3 regions of the Mesorhizobium sp. B2-5-11 genome follow, and region 2 is predicted to be linked to each of the others. Evidence: predicted binding sites of a transcription regulator. Region 2 holds the regulator's gene; each other region holds the start of a gene.
What was found. The regulator HrcA, encoded in region 2, represses chaperone genes, less so after heat shock. The targets are predictions, from matches to a motif close to GTTAGCACTCNCNNNNNGNGAGTGCTAAC.
Positions count from the first base shown of each region.

Region 1: the regulator HrcA is predicted to act here: its motif matches at 1,099-1,127, upstream of groES (co-chaperone GroES).
Region 3: the regulator HrcA is predicted to act here: its motif matches at 942-970, upstream of FJ490_RS15395 (co-chaperone GroES).

Region 1 is NZ_VFUK01000014.1:116,180-118,444, forward strand. Features, by position in the region: gene groES (co-chaperone GroES) at 1,210-1,506, shown strand; gene groL (chaperonin GroEL) at 1,568-2,265, shown strand, end outside.
Region 2 is NZ_VFUK01000002.1:505,782-508,046, forward strand. Features, by position in the region: gene hrcA (heat-inducible transcriptional repressor HrcA) at 183-1,295, shown strand; gene FJ490_RS09755 (hypothetical protein) at 1,333-1,527, shown strand; gene FJ490_RS09760 (sorbosone dehydrogenase family protein) at 1,652-2,265, shown strand, end outside.
Region 3 is NZ_VFUK01000004.1:300,673-302,937, forward strand. Features, by position in the region: gene groL (chaperonin GroEL) at 1-515, opposite strand, end outside; gene FJ490_RS15395 (co-chaperone GroES) at 576-890, opposite strand; gene FJ490_RS15400 (hypothetical protein) at 1,136-1,384, shown strand; gene FJ490_RS15405 (DUF1488 domain-containing protein) at 1,381-1,647, shown strand; gene FJ490_RS15410 (hypothetical protein) at 1,671-1,862, opposite strand; gene FJ490_RS15415 (hypothetical protein) at 1,868-2,074, opposite strand.

The sequences.
Region 1 (2,265 bases), on a different contig from region 2:
GGAGGCAAGTCCGGCCAGATTTCGGAGCTGTATGTTCGACCCGAGATGCGCTCCAATGATTGCCCCTTGTCTGCTCGAGGTCGCTGTGCGGGAAAGCCGCGCTCGTGGTTGGAAGCGACTTGAGGTTGGAGCACCCGCGCAACCAAAATGGAAACGCACGTCGATTTCTACTCGGACGGGTTCGAGGAAGTCGGCCCTCGGCCCCGCAGGACTATTTAGACAATCTGTCCCCAACCTATGCCAAGCTACACAGGTGTAATGCAGGGTCACTTCGCCAGCAACGGTTATTCTCGCTTCGACGAACTTCAAAGCCGGCATGTGGCAGATCAAGTTCGGCTGCGAGCATCTTCACCCTTGGAGGAGGCGCGCTGCCTCGCGTACGGATGTCACTCGCGACCCACTCCCAGACCTGTTCCTGGCGCCCCTGATTGGTTGGAGTTTAGAGGCGCCCCTGATTGGTTGGAGTTTAGAAAAGTCAGCCACCGTCTGGTCTGACCGACGGAGCCGATCCTACCGGGGCGGCTCTGGTGTGGATCAAACGCGCCATAGTCCATTGTGAGACGGGGGGTGCCGCGGCGGATTGAGCGCACCTGATGAGCTTGGCAGCAACAAAACCACTTGCCGACTACCAGCACTCCGAGTGGGTTTGTTCCCGAATGAACTTCCTCGCGAGGCGCACCCGTGTGCAGGTGCGGTGATGCGGCGACAGCCGTAGCGGGCTGGCCGACAAAATGTAAGTAAGCGGCAGCAACCCCTGCGTCCTGGGTTTGAGCAAACCACAAGCGAGATACGGCCTTCAATCCGAATGCCTCCTGGCACAAGAAGTTCGCAAGTCTCGCTGCCTGATCAGCACTCCCCGCAGCGCGCAGGCGTTGCAACGGATCTTCAAAGAAATTCACAGGCTCTTAGCACTCCAAAGCCGCTGGGAATGGTAGGCGAACATAAATTGTCGAAACGCGCTGCCGAGAATGCCAAATGACGAAGTCAGCAGGAGTGTTCAAAGTGGTCGCCTTGCCTGAGAGCTTTGGATCAAGATTTTGCTCATGCGCCTGCCCTTTCGTCTTGACTATCTCCGGCTTACCCCTTAATCCTCCCGTTGTTAGCACTCGCTCGCGGTGAGTGCTAACAACGGTCCGGCAAAGCCGGGCTTTGCAGTTTGTCCGGCGTGGCCGGACGGTGTTTCTCACCGCTCTCACCGAGGAAGAAAAAATGGCAAAGTCGAAGTTCCGCCCGCTTCATGACCGCGTGGTCGTTCGGCGGGTCGAATCCGAATCCAAGACCGCGGGCGGGATCATCATCCCGGATACGGCAAAGGAAAAGCCGCAGGAAGGCGAGATCATCGCTGTCGGCTCCGGTGCTCGTGACGAAACCGGCAAGCTGGTCCCGCTGGACGTCAAGGCTGGCGACCGCATCCTGTTCGGCAAGTGGTCGGGCACCGAAGTCAAGCTCAATGGCGAAGACCTTCTGATCATGAAGGAATCCGACGTGATGGGCATCATCGGCTGACCGCCGTCGCCTTTCATCACATCCAATCTGAATTTAGGCCGAATTGCCCAGGAGCAAAAAAATGGCTGTGAAGCTCGTCAAATTCTCCCGTGATGCCCGCGAACGCATGCTGCGCGGCGTCAACATCCTCGCCGACGCGGTGAAGGTCACGCTCGGCCCGAAGGGCCGCAACGTCGTCATCGACAAGTCGTTCGGCGCCCCGCGCATCACCAAGGACGGCGTCACCGTCGCCAAGGAAATCGAGCTTGAAGACAAGTTCGAGAACATGGGCGCGCAGATGGTCCGCGAAGTCGCTTCGAAGACCAACGACATCGCCGGCGACGGCACCACGACCGCGACGGTTCTGGCGCAGTCGATCGTCCAGGAAGGCCACAAGGCCGTTGCCGCCGGCATGAACCCGATGGACCTGAAGCGCGGCATCGATCTGGCTGTGACCGAAGTCGTCGCGACGCTGATCAAGAACGCCAAGAAGATCAAGACCTCCGAGGAAGTTGCTCAGGTCGGCACGATCGCCGGTAATGGCGACGAGTCGGTCGGCAAGATGATCGCGGAAGCGATGCAGAAGGTCGGCAACGAAGGCGTCATCACGGTTGAAGAAGCCAAGACCGCCGAGACCGAACTCGAAGTCGTCGAAGGCATGCAGTTCGACCGCGGCTATCTCTCGCCCTACTTCGTCACCAACGCCGACAAGATGGTTGCCGAGCTCGAGGACGTCTACATCCTGCTCCACGAGAAGAAGCTCTCCAACCTGCAGGCCAT
Region 2 (2,265 bases):
GCCTGCTTTCTTGTCAGCTTTTTTGAATCTTGGCCGGCTTTTAGACGCATGCGGGGCACGGCGTAAAGGAAAATGGACCGGCGGCCGCAAACGCGGCGACACCGGGGTGATCGCGCAACACGACACCGGGTTGCGCGCAGCGCCGCGAAGTCTATATCCTTGAACCGGAGGTTATGGCCGCAATGACCAAGGCAGTCGATCCCGCTTCGCAGTCGCTCGCTCTTCACACGCCGGCACTTCAGGCGCCCGCACTTCAGGCGCTCGACATGCGTTCGCGCGACATCTTCCGGCGCATCGTCGATTCCTATCTGAGGGACGGCGAGCCCGTGGGATCGCGCAGCCTGTCGCGCATCCTGCCGTCCTCGCTGTCGCCCGCCACCATCCGCAACGTGATGAGCGACCTCGAACATCTCGGCCTGATCTACGCGCCGCACATCTCGGCCGGCCGTCTGCCGACGCAGGCCGGCCTGCGCTTCTTCGTCGACGCCTTTATGGAACTGGGCGACCTCTCCGACGAGGAGCGGCGCAGCATCGAGGCGCAGGTGCGAGCCTCCGGCTCGGGCGCTACCCTGGAACACATGCTGACCGAGGCCAGCCAGATGCTGTCGGGCATGTCGCGCGGCGCCGGCCTGGTGCTGGCCGCCAAGAACGAGGTGGCCCTTAAGCACATCGAGTTCATCCAGCTCGAACCGACCAAGGCGCTGACCGTGATGGTGTCGCAGAACGGCGACGTCGAGAACCGGGTCATCGATCTGCCGGCCGGCATCACCGTCTCGCAATTGCACGAGGCCTCGAATTTCCTCAACGCCCATATTCGCGGCCGTACGCTGGCCGAGGCGCGGGCGGAGGTCGAGCGTATCAAGGAAGAGACAAGGGCAGCGCTCGACACGCTGTCGCAGGACCTGGTGGAGAAAGGGCTGGCGGTGTGGGCCGGCGCGGAAAGCGGCCTGCCGGCGCGCCTGATCGTGCGCGGCCGCGCCAATCTGCTCGAAAACGTCACCGCCCAGGCCGACATCGAACTCCTGCGCCACCTGTTCGAGGACATGGAGACGCAGGACGGGCTGATCCAGCTGCTCGACCTCGCCGAGGCGGGACCGGGCGTGCGCATCTTCATCGGCTCGGAAAACAAGCTTTTCTCGCTCTCCGGCTCGTCGCTGGTCGTGGCGCCTTACCGCGACAAGGACGCCCGCGTCGTCGGCGCGCTCGGAGTCATCGGCCCGACCCGGCTCAACTATGCCCGCATTGTCCCGATGGTCGACTATACGGCGCAGCTGATATCGCGCATGCTGCGCTGAGAGCTGGGATCGATCCAGCCGGCCGAGGAGAGAAAAGATGGCGCTGGAATCGTTCAAGGCCCAGATCAGCCTGCTGCTGGAGGAGATGGTCAACCAGCCTGAGGATGTGCGCGAAGTGCAGGAGCAATTGCGCGAGAAGCTGCGCGAAATCCGCGCCATGGGCATGCCGCTGCCGGCCGACCTCGTCGAACTGGAAAAGAACCTCGACGCCGATCTCGACGCGGATACCTGACCCGAATTCCTTCAACTCCCCGTGTCGTCCGGAACGACTGCCGAGCCCGCCCGTTCCCTTGGTGCATGTGACCTCGGTCTTGGGACAACGACATGCATGAAGAAGCGAGAAGCTGGAGACTGGGATGATCCGACTTGCCGGCGCGGTGGCGCTCCCTGCTGCCTTGCTCTTCGCCGCGACGGCATTGGCCCAGCAGGCAGAGCCGGTGCTGAAGGGCGCGGCCGCATTCGGTGACTGGCGTGCCGACGAGCCGGGCGTGCGCCGGCTGATCAGGCCGCAAGACCAGCCCCGGCCCTATGTCACCAGATCCGCTTCGAACAGCGCCGGTCCGGTGCAAAGGCCTCGAGGCGCCGAGCCGCGGCTGCCGGCGGGTTTTTCGGCGGAACTGATCGCGTCGGGCATCGATAATCCGCGCGTCGTGCGTGTCGCGCCCAATGGCGACCTGTTCGTCGCCGACAGCGAGGCCAACCAGATCCGCGTCTACCGTCTCGGCGAGGGCAGCGCGAAACCTGTCAGGGACGGCATCTTCGCCCGCAATCTCAACCGGCCCTACGGCATCGCCTTCTATCCGCCAGGGGACAGCCCGCAGTGGATCTATGTCGCCAACAGCGACAGCATCGTGCGCTTTCCCTACCGCGATGGCGACCTGAAGGCCTCCGGCGAGCCGGAAACCGTCGTCCGCGATATTCCGGCCACTCATCACTGGACCCGCGACGTCGCGTTCTCGCCGGACGGCAA
Region 3 (2,265 bases), on a different contig from region 2:
TCATTTCCGACCTTGTCCATCGCCTTGGCGATCATCTCGCCGACGCTGGCATCGCCATTGGCGGCGATTGTGCCGACCTGCGCGATCTCGGCCGACGACTTGACCTTCTTGGCCTTCGCCTTGATTTCCACGACGACGGCCGCGACGGCCTGGTCGATGCCGCGCTTGAGGTCCATCGGGTTCATGCCGGCGGTAACCAGCTTGGCGCCTTCGCGCAGGATCGAGGCGGCCAGCACCGTGGCAGTGGTGGTGCCGTCGCCGGCGAGGTCGTTGGTCTTCGAGGCCACTTCGCGCACCATCTGCGCGCCCATGTTCTCGAACTTGTCGGCAAGCTCGATTTCCTTGGCGACGGTGACGCCGTCCTTGGTGATGCGCGGCGCCCCATAGGCCTTGTCGATGATGACGTTGCGGCCCTTGGGGCCGAGCGTGACCTTGACCGCATTGGTGAGGATCTCGACGCCGCGCAGCATACGGTCGCGCGCATCGGTGGAGAATTTGATTTCCTTGGCAGACATGATTTTATCCAGTTCGCATTTGGAGTGGAGCCGTCACCGCGCAGAGGCGCGGCGCTTCAGTCAGGCGGCCTTCTTGGCTTCGACGCTCTTTTCGATAACGCCCATGATGTCGGCTTCCTTCATGATCAGAAGATCCTCGCCGTCGATCTTGACCTCCGTGCCCGACCATTTGCCGAACAGGATCAAGTCGCCGGCCTTGACGTCGAGCGGAACAAGTGCGCCGTTTTCGTCGCGGGCGCCGGGACCAACCGCGATCACTTCGCCTTCCTGCGGCTTTTCCTTGGCATTGTCGGGAATGATGATGCCGCCCTTGGATTTGATATCGCCTTCGGCGCGCCGGATGACGACGCGGTCGTGGAGTGGCCGAAATTTCATGAGAACTTCTTTCTGGGGCCGGCATAGGCGGCCGCCCCCTTCTATAGGCTCTTTGGCACTCGATAGATAGGAGTGCCAAAATTTATTCCGAGCGGATATTGAATAATCATAGTATTATTTCGGCGCCCGGTTTCATCGGGTCGGAAAACGACCAAATATTTCAAAAATTTGAATTTTCCCGGCAGAGTGCCTATTTATCGGACAAGTTCATTTTCACGATTTCAGACGCAAGGGAGATTTCCTCGATGGCCGACGGCAACCAGACGATCATGGAAAAAGCTGAAGCGCGCTTTGTCGACAAGCAGAAGAAGACGGCGGAGCGCAACAAGGCAACCGCCGAATATATGTCCGAAGCGAGGGCCAGGGAGATCAAGACGGCAAGGCTGAGGCAATTGCGGCTGGCCAAGGAAGAAGCCGACCGCGTGGCCGAGGCCCTGAACCCGACGCCGAAGAAGAAACGCGCGGTGAAGAAAACGACGGAGGCAAAATCATGAGCCTGACCTTCCCCAACCGCAGCCGCAGCTACGACGAGGCCGGCAAGCGCATCCGGTTCGTCGGCTATGACGGCATGTTCCAGATTTCCTTCTCGGTCGCCGCCGATGCCATGACGAGGATGCAGCCGGCGACGGCAGCCAATGAAGCCGGCTATCTCGCCACCTTCGACACCGAGAGCAGTGTCATCCGCGACGTAGCGTCAAAGGCCTATGACCGCACGCGCAAGAGCATGTATGTGCTGACGGCCGACGACTTCCGCTGAGACGACAGGCGGACGGCGCTGGATCAGGATTTACGCTCCGCCTTCTCCCGGCGCTTGACGTCCCGGACATTCATCTGATCGACCATGGCGTTGGCGTCGCGCGGGCTCATGCCGACCATCGCCCTTTGCCTGACGACGACGGGCTGGCCGGTGAAGACGTCGATGATGGCCCAGCTTTGGGGCAAGTCCATGCGCAGTGCGTAGCGGTTGGCCATTTGCCTCAGCCCTGCAACATGAAGAAGACCATGCCCAGGACCGATATCGTCCAGGCGACGACCGACAGCTTCAACACCATGCCGCCATGGGCGGCCAGCGCCTCCCGCAGCCGCGGGGCGATACCTGCCGACGGGACCGGTTCCACCGTAACGGCACGGGGTCCCTTGGCGCCAAGTTTTCCAAAGACGGGCAACAGCGACGGTTCACGCACGAAAATGGCCTCGAATGTCGGGGAAAGTCGGAGCGGGCAAGCTCTTGCCCTTCCATAGCACTCTTTTGGCGAGTGCCCTGCATGCCAAATGCAAATAGGCTGCTTTAACGCCGGCCGCATGCCACGTGACCCCGATCGTCAGATGCTGAAAGCGCGCAAGGCGGCTGGGTAGCAGTCTTCTTGCCGGCGCG